3 regions of the Bradyrhizobium sp. USDA 4454 genome follow, and region 2 is predicted to be linked to each of the others. Evidence: predicted binding sites of a transcription regulator. Region 2 holds the regulator's gene; each other region holds the start of a gene.

Region 1 (4,241 bases), 4.6 Mb from region 2:
TACATCACCTCGACGCATTTCCTCGAGCGCATCCATCCAAAGACGCTAGTCGTCAACGACCCGGCCAGCGTGCGCAACGCGCCGGAAAAGCTGTTCGTGATGAACTTCCCGCAGCTGATGCCGCCGACCCTGATCTCACGCGACCTCGACGAGATCAACTCCTTCCGCGATCAGCACGGCGCCGTCGTCATGAAACCGTTGCACGGCCATGGCGGCGCCGCCGTGTTCCGCGTGATGCCGCAGGATATGAACTTCGGCTCGCTGTTCGACATGTTCTCGGTCACCTTCAAGGAGCCCTGGGTGATCCAGCGCTTCCTCCCCGAGGTGAAGCATGGCGACAAGCGCATCATCCTGGTCGACGGCGAATTCGCCGGCGCCGTCAACCGCGTGCCGGCGGCGGACGATCTGCGCTCCAACATGGTGCGCGGCGGTGCCGCCAAAGCGACCGAGCTGTCGGATCGCGAGCGCGAAATCTGCACCACGCTTGGGCCTGCGCTGCGCGAGCGCGGCCTGCTGTTCGTCGGCATCGACGTGATCGACGGCAATCTGACCGAGATCAACGTCACCTCGCCGACCGGCATCCGCGCCATTCAGCGGCTCAACGGCCCCGATGTCGCGGCGATGATCTGGGATACCATCGAGAAGAAGCGCGCCGCGAAATAATAATCCTCCTTTGTGCGCCGCACAGGCTGGCTGAAATTTAGCCAGGGCTCGATCGCGCCTGCGTTCGCCTTATTCTTCTTGCCAGCTTGCGCGGGCGAGGGCAGCATTCTCTTGCCTGCGTCAGGTCAAGCGGGTCAACGCGCGGGCAACAACGCGACAAACTCATAAAAATTGGGAGGAAGACGTTATGACGCTCAATGTCTCACGACGATCCTTGCTCGCGCTCGGTGCCGGTCTCGGCGCCAGCACACTGCTCGGTGGCACCGCGCAGGCGCGCGCGCCGAAGCTCGGAACGCAGACGCCCTACTGGCACCGCTTCATGCTCGGCGACGCCGAAGTGACCGTCGTCTCCGACGGCCCGCTTCCGCTTGGCGATCCCTCCGGCACCTTCACCGGCGTTCCGAAGGAAGAAGTGAAGAAGATGCTCTCCGACAACTTCCTCTCGCCCGATAATGTCGTGCTCGAGCAGAATTCGCCGATAGTCAACACCGGCGACAAACTGATCCTGTTCGATACCGGCATGGGCACCTCGAAGGCATTCGGTCCGACCACCGGCCGGCAGCAGAAGAGCATGCAGGAAGCCGGCATCAAGCCGGAGGACATCGACGCCGTCGTGCTGTCGCACGCGCATATCGATCATATCGGTGGCATCGTCGGCGCCGACGACAAGCCGCTATTCCCGAATGCGCAGTACTACATCGCGCAAAGCGATCTCGATTTCTGGACCGACGAAGGCAAGATGGGCAGTCCGTTGAAGGACTTCATCGTGCACGCCCGCAAGAACCTGCTGCCGGTGCGCGATCGCATCGTGTTCTTCAAGGACGGCCAGGAATTCCTGCCCGGCGTGACCGCGCTCGCAGCCCCCGGCCATACCGTGGGCCACACCATCTTCATGGTGAGCTCGGGCGGCAAATCCTTCGCCTTCCTGGGCGATCTCTCGCATCACGCGGTGCTGCTCCTGGAGCGGCCGCGGATGGAATTCTCCTACGACACCGATCCGAAGCAGGCGGCGGCCTCGCGGGTCAAGATGCTGGAGATGCTGGCCGCGAACAAGACGGCGGTGATGTCCTATCACTTCGCCTGGCCGGGCTATGGCCACGTCGCCAAGGCCGGCGAGGGCTTCCATTATTATCCCGAGCCGATGCAAATGACGCTGTGATGGCGCCCCATCCGGGGACGGCGCGCCGTCGCCCCCGGATGTTCTCTTAATGTTCTTGCGCTGGGCGGCCCGCTCCGCTACCTTGGGTGGCGGAAGACAGGGGCAGCATGGTTCAGCGGGTTTCCACCGTCGCATTCGAGGGGATCGAGGCTCGCGCGGTCGACGTACAGGTGCAGGTCGCGCCTGGATTGCCGGCATTCGCGATCGTCGGCCTGCCCGACAAGGCGGTGTCGGAGGCGCGGGAGCGGGTGCGTTCGGCCCTGATCGCCTCCGGGCTGGCGCTTCCCGCCCGCCGCATCACCGTCAACCTCGCCCCGGCCGACCTGCCCAAGGAGGGCAGCCATTACGACCTGCCGATCGCGCTCGGCCTGATGGCCGCGATCGGGGCGATTCCGCCGGATGCGCTGAGCGGCTTCACCGTGCTTGGCGAGCTCGGGCTCGACGGCTCGATCGCAGCCGTCGCGGGTGTGCTGCCGGCTGCGATCGGCGCCAATTCGCGTGACGAGGGATTGATCTGCCCGGCCGCCTGCGGCTCGGAAGCCGCTTGGGCGAGCCCCGACATCCAGATCATTGCGGCGCAGTCGCTGATCCAGATCGCCAATCACTTCAAGGGCACCCAGGTGCTGTCGCGGCCGCAGCCCAAAGTGCATGAGCGCGGGGAAGAGGAAGCGCTGCTCGATTTGCGCGACATCAAGGGCCAGGAAAGCGCCAAGCGCGCGCTGGAGATCGCGGCCGCCGGCGGGCATCATCTGCTGATGATCGGCTCGCCCGGCGCCGGCAAATCGATGCTGGCGGCGCGGCTGCCCTCGATCCTGCCGCCGCTGTCGCCCTCGGAATTGCTCGAGGTCTCGATGATCGCCTCGGTCGCCGGCGAGATCCGCGACGGCGCGTTGACCGCGCGGCGCCCGTTCCGCAGCCCGCATCACTCCGCCAGCATGGCCGCGCTGACCGGCGGCGGCATGCGCGCCAGGCCCGGCGAGATCTCGCTCGCGCATCAGGGCGTGCTGTTCCTCGACGAACTGCCGGAGTTCGATCCGCGCGTGCTGGATTCGCTGCGCCAGCCGCTCGAGAACGGCGAGGTCTCGGTGAGCCGGGCCAACCATCGCGTCACCTATCCGGCGCGCTTCATGCTGGTCGCCGCGATGAACCCGTGCCGCTGCGGCCACGCCTATGAGCCCGGCTATTCCTGCAAGCGCGGCCGGCTCGACCGCTGCACCGCCGACTACCAGATGCGGATCTCCGGCCCGCTGATGGATCGCATCGATCTCAGGATCGAGGTGCCGGCCGTGACCGCGGCGGATTTGATCCTGCCGCCGCCGGCGGAGGGATCGGCCGAGGTCGCCCGACGCGTCGCGGCCGCGCGCGACATCCAGCTTGCGCGTTACGCGGCGGCCGGAATGCCGCATGTCCGCACCAATGCGGAAGCGCCGAGTTCGCTGCTCGAGACCATCGCGCAGCCCGACGCGCATGGCCAGAAGCTGCTGCGCGAGGCCGCCGACACCATGCACCTCACCGCGCGCGGCTATCACCGCGTGCTGCGGGTGGCGCGCACGCTCGCCGATCTCGACGGCACCGATACGATCGGCCGGCTGCACCTTGCCGAGGCGCTATCCTATCGTGCATTGGCCGACGATCTGCGCCGCGCGGCGTGAGTTCTCGTGTTCTGCACTCGACGCCGACCGCGTCAACGCGACAGTAACCACTCTCATTTACGCTCCGCAAACCATAAGCACCGCGATGCGCGGGCGCTTGGGTCGAGCGAGTTGTGTCATGTTGCGTATGAAAATGCTGGCCTCGGTGGTGCCGCTTGCCGTGGCCGCGATCTTTGCCCGCGCTGAGTTCCTGCCGGGTCCCCGGCCCTGCATCGAGGTCGGCGGCGCCACGATGCAGATCGCAGCGGTGCCGTGGCAGGCGCAGCTTCACGTCAGCTTCACCGACGACCCCAGCCTTGCGACCGTGCGGGTCCAGATTGCCGACAGCGCGGACACCGCCGACTTCACCGTGATCGACGACATCGACGATGCCGAGGCCGGGGCGTGCGAGAGCAACAGGGTGCCGCAGCTGATCGGGATATCGGATGACCCGTCGGCAAACGGTCCCGTGATCTATCTGTCCCGCGATGACGGGCCGTCCGATTACCGCGTGTTCGTGCAGTCCAGGACGTTTTCGGCGCGCGATGCCGCGGCGTTGATCGTCAGCGCCCGCGGCGGACATCGCCGCCTAGAGGCGGCATCGATCGAACCCGACACGCGCTTGCACGGCCGGGTCATGGCGGAGTTAACCTTGCGCTAACCCTGTTCCGAGGGCCAACGCGAAACGGCCATCAAGCTCAAGCACTTTGCAAGGTGGCCGACGCATCGTCATTGCCAGACCAAGCCATTTCAGGGCCACCATTGATGGGGCGTTTCTTCCGGATCAA
Region 2 (4,241 bases):
CCTTCATGCGGTCCACGTGACATCGACGGATGACGTGGCAAGGGCGCTGACCGCGCTTGGGATTTGAACCCTGGACTTGAGGAGCTCCGAGCGTGGCCCTGATGCCGGTTGCCGATGCCCTGTCCGCCGTCCTTGCCGGCGCCGAACCGCTGCCCGAGGAGATGGTCGCGCTCGATGCCGCCTATCACCGCACCCTGGCGCGCGACCTCGCCGCGCGGCGCACCCAGCCGCCGCAGCCGATGTCGGCGATGGACGGCTATGCGGTGTGCGCCGCCGATGCGGCTGACCTGAAGGCACGGCTGAAGGTGATCGGCGAAGTCGCCGCCGGCCGGCCGTTCGAGCGCACGGTCGGCGCAGGCGAAGCGGTGCGGATCTTCACCGGCGGGGTGATCCCTGACGGCGCCGACGCCGTCATCATCCAGGAAGACACCGCCGTCGACGGCGACCACATCACGATCACCGAGCCAGCCGCCGTTGGACGGCATATCCGCCCCGCGGGGGTCGACTTCCGCGAGGGCGACGTGCTCCTCTCGGCCGGCAGCCGCCTCTCCGACCGGGCGCTGTCGCTGGCCGCCGCCATGAACCATCCGGAACTCGCCGTCCGCCGCCGTCCGAAGGTCGCGGTGCTGGCGACCGGCGACGAGCTGGTGATGCCGGGCTCGCAGCCCGGACCCGGCCAGATCGTCTATTCCAACGGCTATGCGCTGCGGGCGCTGGCCCGCGACGAAGGCGCCGAGACCGTCGATCTCGGGGTCGCCGCCGATACGGTTGCGGCCACCACGGCGGGGATCCGCCGGGCCCGCGATACCGGCGCCGACATCCTGATCACCACCGGCGGCGCCTCGGTCGGCGACCACGACCTGGTCAAGCAGTCGCTGGAGGCCGAGGGCGTCGCGATGGCGTTCTGGCGGATCGCGATGCGGCCCGGCAAGCCGATGATGCACGGCCGGCTCGGGGCGATGCGGGTGATCGGCCTGCCCGGCAATCCGGTGTCGTCCTATGTCTGCGCCTTCCTGTTTCTGGTGCCGTTGATTCGGGCATTGAGCGGCCGAACAGCGATTCATCATCGCCGCGCGAGGGCCGTGCTCGGCCGCAACCTCGCCGCCAACGACCAGCGCGAGGACTATCTGCGCGCGCGTCTCGAGGCGCGCGACGACGGCACGCTGATCGCAACGCCCGTGATGCAGCAGGATTCCTCGCTGCTCGGGAATCTCGCTGCGGCACGGGCACTTCTCGTGCGTCCGCCGTTCGCGCCCGCGACTGCCACAGGCAGCGAGTGCGAGATCCTGATGCTGCCCGAATAGGATTTTCTCACCGCGCCGATCGGGCGCCGCCGGGCGCGTTCACCTGAAATTAAGTGGTTGCGGAACACATATCGAACATATAGTGTCCGTTCATGATTTGTTTCGAGTACTGGTGTCTACAATCGGGAGGCGGCCCGGGAGCGCTTGCAACAAGCACCAAGCTCCCCTGGTCAGGCCCGGCCTGCAGGCCCCACTGAAGAGTCTCGGAATCGAACGACGCTATCAACCGGGGGAATACTCGAGATGCTCACGCGCAAACAGTACGAACTTCTGCGTTTCATCAATGAACGTCTGAAAGAGGCCGGCGTCCCGCCCTCATTCGACGAGATGAAAGATGCGCTCGACCTGCGCTCGAAGTCCGGTATCCACCGCCTGATCACTGCGCTGGAGGAGCGTGGCTTCATCCGCCGCCTGCCCAACCGCGCCCGCGCCATCGAAGTCATCAAGCTGCCTGAGCTGTCGGCCGGGGGCGGCAACGGCCGCCGCGGCTTCACCCCGAGCGTCATCGAAGGCACCCTCGGCAAGCGCACTTCTACGCCGCCGGTCGCCGAGGATGACGGCAATCGTCCGGTCGCGGTCCCTGTGATGGGCCGGATCGCCGCCGGTACCCCGATCGAGGCGCTGCAGACCCGCAGCCACACCATCAGCGTACCGCCCGACATGCTCGGCTCCGGCGAGCATTATGCGCTGGAGGTGCGCGGCGACTCGATGGTCGATGCCGGCATCCTCGACGGCGATATGGCGCTGATCCAGCGCAACGACGTCGCCAATACCGGCGACATCGTGGTGGCGCTGATCGACGAGGAGGAAGCCACCCTGAAGCGCTTCCGCCGCCGCGGCGCATCGATCGCGCTGGAGCCCGCCAACACCGCCTATGAAGTGCGCATCCTGCCTCCGAACCGGGTCCGCATCCAGGGCAAGCTGATCGGGCTCTACCGCAAGTACTAAGCTGCAAATACTTGATTGCAAATACTTGCGGCGGCGAGGAACGAGCGTCACATCGGATCGTTCCTTGCAAGATAGCGCAGCATGCGGTCTGCCCGATGCGCTCCGATACCTCTCGCGCAGTGTCGCGTGTTTGTGATTGAGGCGGTCGCGGGCGAGTCGTACAATCGCCCAGAAACGAGCTGACACTCGTTCGCTATCGTCCACTCTGGTAGAGGCCCATGCCTCAAAGAGAGGCACGGGTCGCTACCTCCATTTGAGGAGCCATCCGATGTGTGACTATAGTCTGCACGCCGTGGCATCGCGCCCCGCCATTGTCGGAGAGACGCTGATCACCACGACCTTCCGCGGCACGTCGACCCGCGGCTTTGCGTCGGAGAACGATCCGACTGTCGCGGTCTGCATGCTGCCGGGCACCGAGCTCGCTTTCGCCGAGAACGTTCGCTATGACAGCCGCTGGATCTGGACCAAGACGCTGAACTATCGCGTCGGCGTGTTCAACGAAGTCGAGCCCGACGTGCCCGATCGTCATCATGACGCGGTCGAATTCCCCGACGGCAGCCACGTGTTGGTGACCCAGCTCGTCGAGGGACAACGCGTCAGCGTGCTGCAATTGCCGGCACTGCATCCGCCGGTCACGCAGAAGCCGAAGGTCGTGGAGCGGCGGCCCTCCGCATTTACGTCGCTGTTTTTGGGTTGAACGCATCGTCGCCGCCGGATGACCGAGCGGCGAGTGACCGAAAGGATTTCGAGCGACCCCGGACACCGGTTCCGGGGCGCGGCGGGAGATTTGCGTCGGCGGCCACCTTGGCGCATCATCGGGCGCAGAGGATGTGCGCTCACGGAAACCTGCTCGGTGGTCGATAAGGTCACATGGCAAAAGGCTGGACGCGTCACGGAGCCGGGCCGCTACATGTTCCGGTTCGGCTGGTTGACGGTGACGGCTGATGACCTGAAGGTCTGGGAGCAGTTTCCCGAGGCGTCCTTCACCCTCGTCAAGAAGCCCGACGCCGGCCCCGATTCCGACGAATACCATCTCGGCCTGTTCGAATTGCCGGCCAGCCCCTCGCCGGACCACGGCTAATCCTCCCCCTGCACATCGCTCTCCGCCGGCGTGGCGTCGACGGCCGGCCGTGGCGCGGCGGCGGGGGCGCGGAGCGTCGTCTCGGCATCGCCGTCGCCGGGAACCGCCGGCGACCACGGCCGGTCGATCCCGCCGGGCTTGACCGCATCGATGGCGTAGCCGTCACGGGTCCGCCGCAGCGCCAGCGCGCCGTGACGCCGCAACCGCTCGACGTCGACCACCGAGGCCGCGCAGCCATGCGGCGCCGGCCGGGCGGTGACGATCAGCGCCGCGCGCTCGCAATCATCCGCCAGCGCCTCCGGCCGGCTCGCCAGCGCAACGAAGGCATCGCCGGGCCCTTGCGTCACGCAGCCGCTCGGATCGCAGGAGACGCCCTCGCCGAGCGATGCATCGGTGGCCGCCCGCGCATCGGCGTCCGCCGCCAGCCACTCCTTCACCAAAAAGGCATCCTTGGCGCTATGCATCAGGTGCAACCGCCCGTCGCCGCCGCGGACCGCGACGTTGCGGCCATCGGCGGAAATCAGCACGTCCGGCTGCGGCACCCTGAGCGCCCAGATCGACGCCACGACCAACAGCACCGCGCCCGACCAGCGCAGCGGCGTGCGCAGCAGCCCGAGCAGGATGAGGCCCGCGCTGGCGGCGATCAGCGGCCCGATCCCGAACGCCGCCATCCGGCCGACCGCACCAGGCAGCGCGGCGACCCATTGCGTCACGAGGATCATCCAGTCGATGCCAAAGCCCATGATCGCCCAGAACACGCCGTCGAAGCCGAACGGCATGGCGACGAGTCCGAGCAGGCCGGCCGGCATCACGACCGCCGACACGACAGGCATTGCCGCGAGGTTCGCGAGCAGCCCGTACGGCGTCACGCGATGGAAATGGAACGCGGCGTAGGGCGTCGTCGCCAG
Region 3 (4,241 bases), 3.1 Mb from region 2:
GCGTACTGGATCGCCCGGTCGAGCTCGGCGACGACAACAGCGGATGAGGAAAAAGCCTCACATCATCTCGGGATGACGGGGAGGGATGGGATGGATCGCACACCGCCCACAGTACAAGATTGCTCCGCAATTCTCGTCGTGGACTGCTCGCAATGAGGGAGATGCGAAGTGTAACAACCACTCGGCATCAGGAGTCGTTACATTCAGGCGCGCAACCGAATGCGCGGCGCGCTACTTCTGCTTGGGCAGGAGGCCCTTCAGCTTTTCCATGTCCTTGACGTTCATCTTCATGCCGCCGGGCATGATGATGTCGCCGGGCTTCTGGTCGGCCTTGCAGGCGCCGAGCCATTTCGCCTCGATGGTCATGGTGGTGTCGCGCGAGCCGGCCGCGCCGCCCTCGGCATGCGAGGTGCTCTTCACCGTGTAGGCGGAATTGAAGTCGCCGACGATCTCGGCGTGGCTCTGCATCGACATGCCGGCGACGCTGCACACGCTGTCGCTGACATAGCCGGTCGCGGTCTTTTGGATGTCCTGCTTGGAGCAGACTTCCTTGGCCATCGGCGAGGCCGCCGCGCTCATCTCCTTGTCGGTGGTCTCGTCGGTGCAGTGCTGCATGGTGATTTCCGGCATCGGCCCGCCGGTACGCACCATTTTCATCTCCCACAGCCCGGCCTTGCGGATCGGCAGGTCGACGGCACTTGCTGCGCCGGTGGACAGGGCAAGGCATACAGCAGAACCAAGCAAGGCAAGCTGTCGGGTCATGCGGTGGCTCCCGGCTGAACGATCGAGAGTTAAAGGGCGCGCTCAGTAGAGCGTGCGCACCGGCCTCTCGGCGGCGCCATACGGCACCCAGCGACAGGCGAAGGAGATGTAGCCGCCCGGGTAGCGCTGCACCGCCAGGAACTTGACCACCTTGCCGTAGGAGGCGCAGTGGTCGACGGCGAGCTGCCGGGCATCGGTCTGGGCTGCCAGCGAATAGGCGATGATACCGCCGGTATCGTTGCCCTTGAACGGCGGCACCGGCTGCAGCCAATCGGCTTGCGCCGGACCAACGGCCAGCATCCCGCTAACGGCAACCAGGCACGCGGCCAATTTCCTTCGCATCGCAGACTCCATTTCGCTTGGGCCCAACATAGAGTGCGCCGGCGACCGTGAAAAGAACGAGCCGACAGCCGGCGGTGGACTTCTCGACAGGTGTTGCCGTGCTGCACTTGACCTTGCCGGGGCTTCGCGGCACCGTCCGCCGCATCGGATCATCGGGTGGATTCCCATGCGCAACCTGTTCAACTCCCGCAACAAACTCGGCCGCACGCTTGGCCTCGGCGCCGCACTCGTGGTCGGCATGCTGGCTTTCGGGGGCACGGCGCAGGCCGCGAATCCGTTTGAGCTGAATTTCTGGCTCTCCGGCCCCCGCTATGACGGCAATGTCGCCCCGTGCGAGAAGGCCCTGGCGACCATCAGCGATCAATTCCACGAGAAGGAAGCCACCTTCTGGAATTCGCCGCTCGTCATCACCGGCTTCAGCCGGATCCACGAAACCGCCTTCCGCCCCTGGCAGTCCGACAACATCCCGCGCCGCTATTGCTCGGGCGATGCGCTTTTGAGCGACGGCAAGGTGCGCAAGGTGCACTATTCGATCATCGAGGACGGCGGCTTTGCCGGCATCGACCAGGGCGTCGAATGGTGTGTCGCCGGGCTCGACCGCAACTGGGCCTATAACCCGTCCTGCAAGGCCGCCCGGCCCTGATTTCCCGACCAGATTGCTGAAACAGAAGCCGCCGTCATCATAGCCGGCGGCTTTTGTTCTTGAAATGTTCTGCGAGCCTGCTAGGCTTCAAGCGGTCGTGAGGGGGAGCGTTTGATGCCTCGGTTGGACACAATTTCCCGATTTCTGATTTCCGCTGTCTTAGTTTTCTGTGGTGCGGTTGGGGCCTCGGCCCAGGATCGCCGCCAGAATGCGCCCGGCGAATTCGACTTCTACGTGCTGTCGCTGTCATGGTCGCCTTCGTACTGCGAGGCGGCGAGCGAGCGCGGCAACAACGGCCGCGGGACCCAGGCGCAATGCGGCGGCCGGCCCTACTCCTTCGTGGTCCACGGGCTGTGGCCGCAATATGAGCGCGGCTTCCCGGAATACTGCCAGCGCCCCTCGCCGCGTCTCGCGCGCAACATCATGACCTCGATGCTCGACCTGATGCCGGCGCCCGGGCTGATCTACAACGAGTGGGACAAGCACGGCACCTGCTCCGGCCTCGGCGAGCGCGCCTATTTCGAAGCCATCCGCAAGGCCCGCGCCGCGGTGAAGATTCCCGAGGAATTCCTGCAATTGTCGGAGCCGAAGACGGTTGCGCCCGACGAGTTGGAAACGGCGTTCATCAAGGCCAACCCGGGCCTCAGCAACTCCGCGATCTCGGTGACCTGCGACAGCAAGCGGCTCAGCGAGGTGCGGATCTGCCTCAGCAAGGATCTGCAGTTCCGATCCTGCGAGGAGATCGATCGCCGCGCCTGCCGCCGCGATCAGGTGCTGATGCCGCCGGTGCGCGGCGGCTGACCTTTCCCGTCATGGCCGGGCCGACGCGCGCCGCGCGGCATCGCGCCGTCCGCTCCGGCCATTCTCGCCATCGCGAAACCGGCAGGATCAGGCGTCGATGACCGGGAGCCGGCTACGCCAAGGCTGCGCCGGGGCCCGGATGTTAACCTCGCCGAAGCTCCAGCGAAGGCCGGGACAATCCGGGCATGGCGAAGTACAACATGCGCATCCCTACGGAGCGCAGCGCGATAACAGCATGAACTACCGTCACGCCTTTCATGCCGGCAATTTCGCCGACGTCATCAAGCACATCGTGCTGGTGCGCATGCTGACCTATCTGCAGGAGAAGCAGGCGCCGTTCCGCGTCATCGACAGCCATGCCGGCGCCGGCCTCTATGACCTCACCTCGAGCGAGGCCGAGCGCGGCGGCGAATGGCTCACCGGCATCGCACGACTGATGCAGGCGCGACTCTCCGACAAGGCGCTGCCATTGATCGCGCCCTATCTCGACATCGTCAGGGCGTTCAATCCGCGCGGCGAGCTGAAAGCCTATCCCGGCTCGCCGCTGATCGCGCGGGCACTGCTGCGCCCACAGGATCGTCTCACCGCCTGCGAGATCGAACCGACCGCACGCAAGCAACTGATCGACGCGTTGCGGCGCGATGCGCAGGCCCGCGTCGTCGATCTCGACGGCTGGACAGCGTTGCCGGCATTCGTGCCGCCGAACGAGCGTCGTGGCCTGGTGCTGATCGATCCGCCATTCGAAGCGAAGGACGAGTTCGAGCGGCTGGCCCGTGCTTTCACGGAAGCCTTCGCGAAGTGGCCGACCGGCGCATATCTTTTGTGGTACCCCGTAAAAACCCGGAGGGCCACCGACGAGCTCGCGCGCAACGTGGCTGCTGCTGCAATGAGCAGCCGGCCCGCAGGCAAATGCTTGCGTCTGGAATTCAGTGTGGCGCCGCAAGAAGCGGGCGCAGGCCTCGTTTCCACCGGTCTTTTGATCGTGAATCCGCCGTGGACGCTCGCGGGCGAGCTGAAGATCATCCTGCCCGAACTCGAGAAACCGCTCGGTCAAGGCGGCGCAGCGCGCTTCAAACTAGAGACGCCTAAAGCTTGATCCAAAAGCACCCACTGAAAAGTTCGATTTTGAGCATAGGCAATTTGCGCGGAACCGTATTATGCTCATCCTGTTACGACTGGCTTTACGTTCCGCTTCCGCGAATGGTTGCGGCGGAGTGACAAGGCCGAAATAAAATCCAGGCAGACCGGCGGCGTGACGCCGGCCTGCTCAGGTGGCCAAGCTTCCGACAAGCGAATGTCGGTCAACCGCTACGCGACGTGCGCATAGCGGTGGAGCATTACGGGGGAGGAGTTTTCCCGATGGCCATGACTGGGACAGTCAAGTTCTTCAATGGAGAGCGTGGCTACGGCTTCATCAAGCCTGATGATGGCGGCCGCGATGTGTTCGTTCACATTACAGCTGTCGAGCGGGCAGGATTGAAGGACCTGACTGAAGGACAACGCATTACGTTCGAGGTTGAACCGGACAAGAAGGGCAAGGGCCCGAAGGCGGTCAACCTGGTGGTTTCATGATGAGCGCTCGCGGTGCGCGGCTCGTGATGACCACCGAATGAAGCGTTGCGTGTGAGCTGACCGCCGAGCGCGAGGCGCGCGCTCGCTGTGACCACCGTGCATGATGCGACGCGACTGGCCG

The links. Region 2 encodes LexA, which represses DNA repair genes until DNA is damaged. Its sites were predicted from a motif close to TGTTCNNNNTGTGTTCNG; they were not measured.
Region 1: ACVIW0_RS39455 (YifB family Mg chelatase-like AAA ATPase) is a predicted target of LexA. The motif match lies at 1,862-1,879, and genes of this name have one in related genera.
Region 3: ACVIW0_RS32155 (ribonuclease T2 family protein) is a predicted target of LexA. The motif match lies at 1,802-1,819, and genes of this name have one in related genera.

The regions. Positions count from the first base shown of each region.
Region 1 covers NZ_JBTRCN010000001.1:8,480,126-8,484,366, forward strand. Annotated here, with positions in the region: gene gshB (glutathione synthase) at 1-663, shown strand, start outside; gene ACVIW0_RS39450 (MBL fold metallo-hydrolase) at 851-1,822, shown strand; gene ACVIW0_RS39455 (YifB family Mg chelatase-like AAA ATPase) at 1,930-3,474, shown strand; gene ACVIW0_RS39460 (hypothetical protein) at 3,593-4,114, shown strand; partial or broken gene ACVIW0_RS39465 (PAS domain-containing hybrid sensor histidine kinase/response regulator) at 4,219-4,241, shown strand, end outside.
Region 2 covers NZ_JBTRCN010000001.1:3,859,362-3,863,602, reverse strand. Annotated here, with positions in the region: gene ACVIW0_RS18080 (HAD family hydrolase) at 1-67, shown strand, start outside; gene ACVIW0_RS18075 (molybdopterin molybdotransferase MoeA) at 93-1,304, shown strand; gene lexA (transcriptional repressor LexA) at 1,548-2,252, shown strand; gene ACVIW0_RS18065 (hypothetical protein) at 2,521-2,949, shown strand; gene ACVIW0_RS18060 (hypothetical protein) at 3,106-3,333, shown strand; gene ACVIW0_RS18055 (ComEC/Rec2 family competence protein) at 3,330-4,241, opposite strand, start outside.
Region 3 covers NZ_JBTRCN010000001.1:6,909,448-6,913,688, forward strand. Annotated here, with positions in the region: gene ACVIW0_RS32140 (DUF3617 domain-containing protein) at 232-762, opposite strand; gene ACVIW0_RS32145 (hypothetical protein) at 805-1,104, opposite strand; gene ACVIW0_RS32150 (hypothetical protein) at 1,271-1,747, shown strand; gene ACVIW0_RS32155 (ribonuclease T2 family protein) at 1,862-2,548, shown strand; gene ACVIW0_RS32160 (23S rRNA (adenine(2030)-N(6))-methyltransferase RlmJ) at 2,784-3,644, shown strand; gene ACVIW0_RS32165 (cold-shock protein) at 3,908-4,120, shown strand.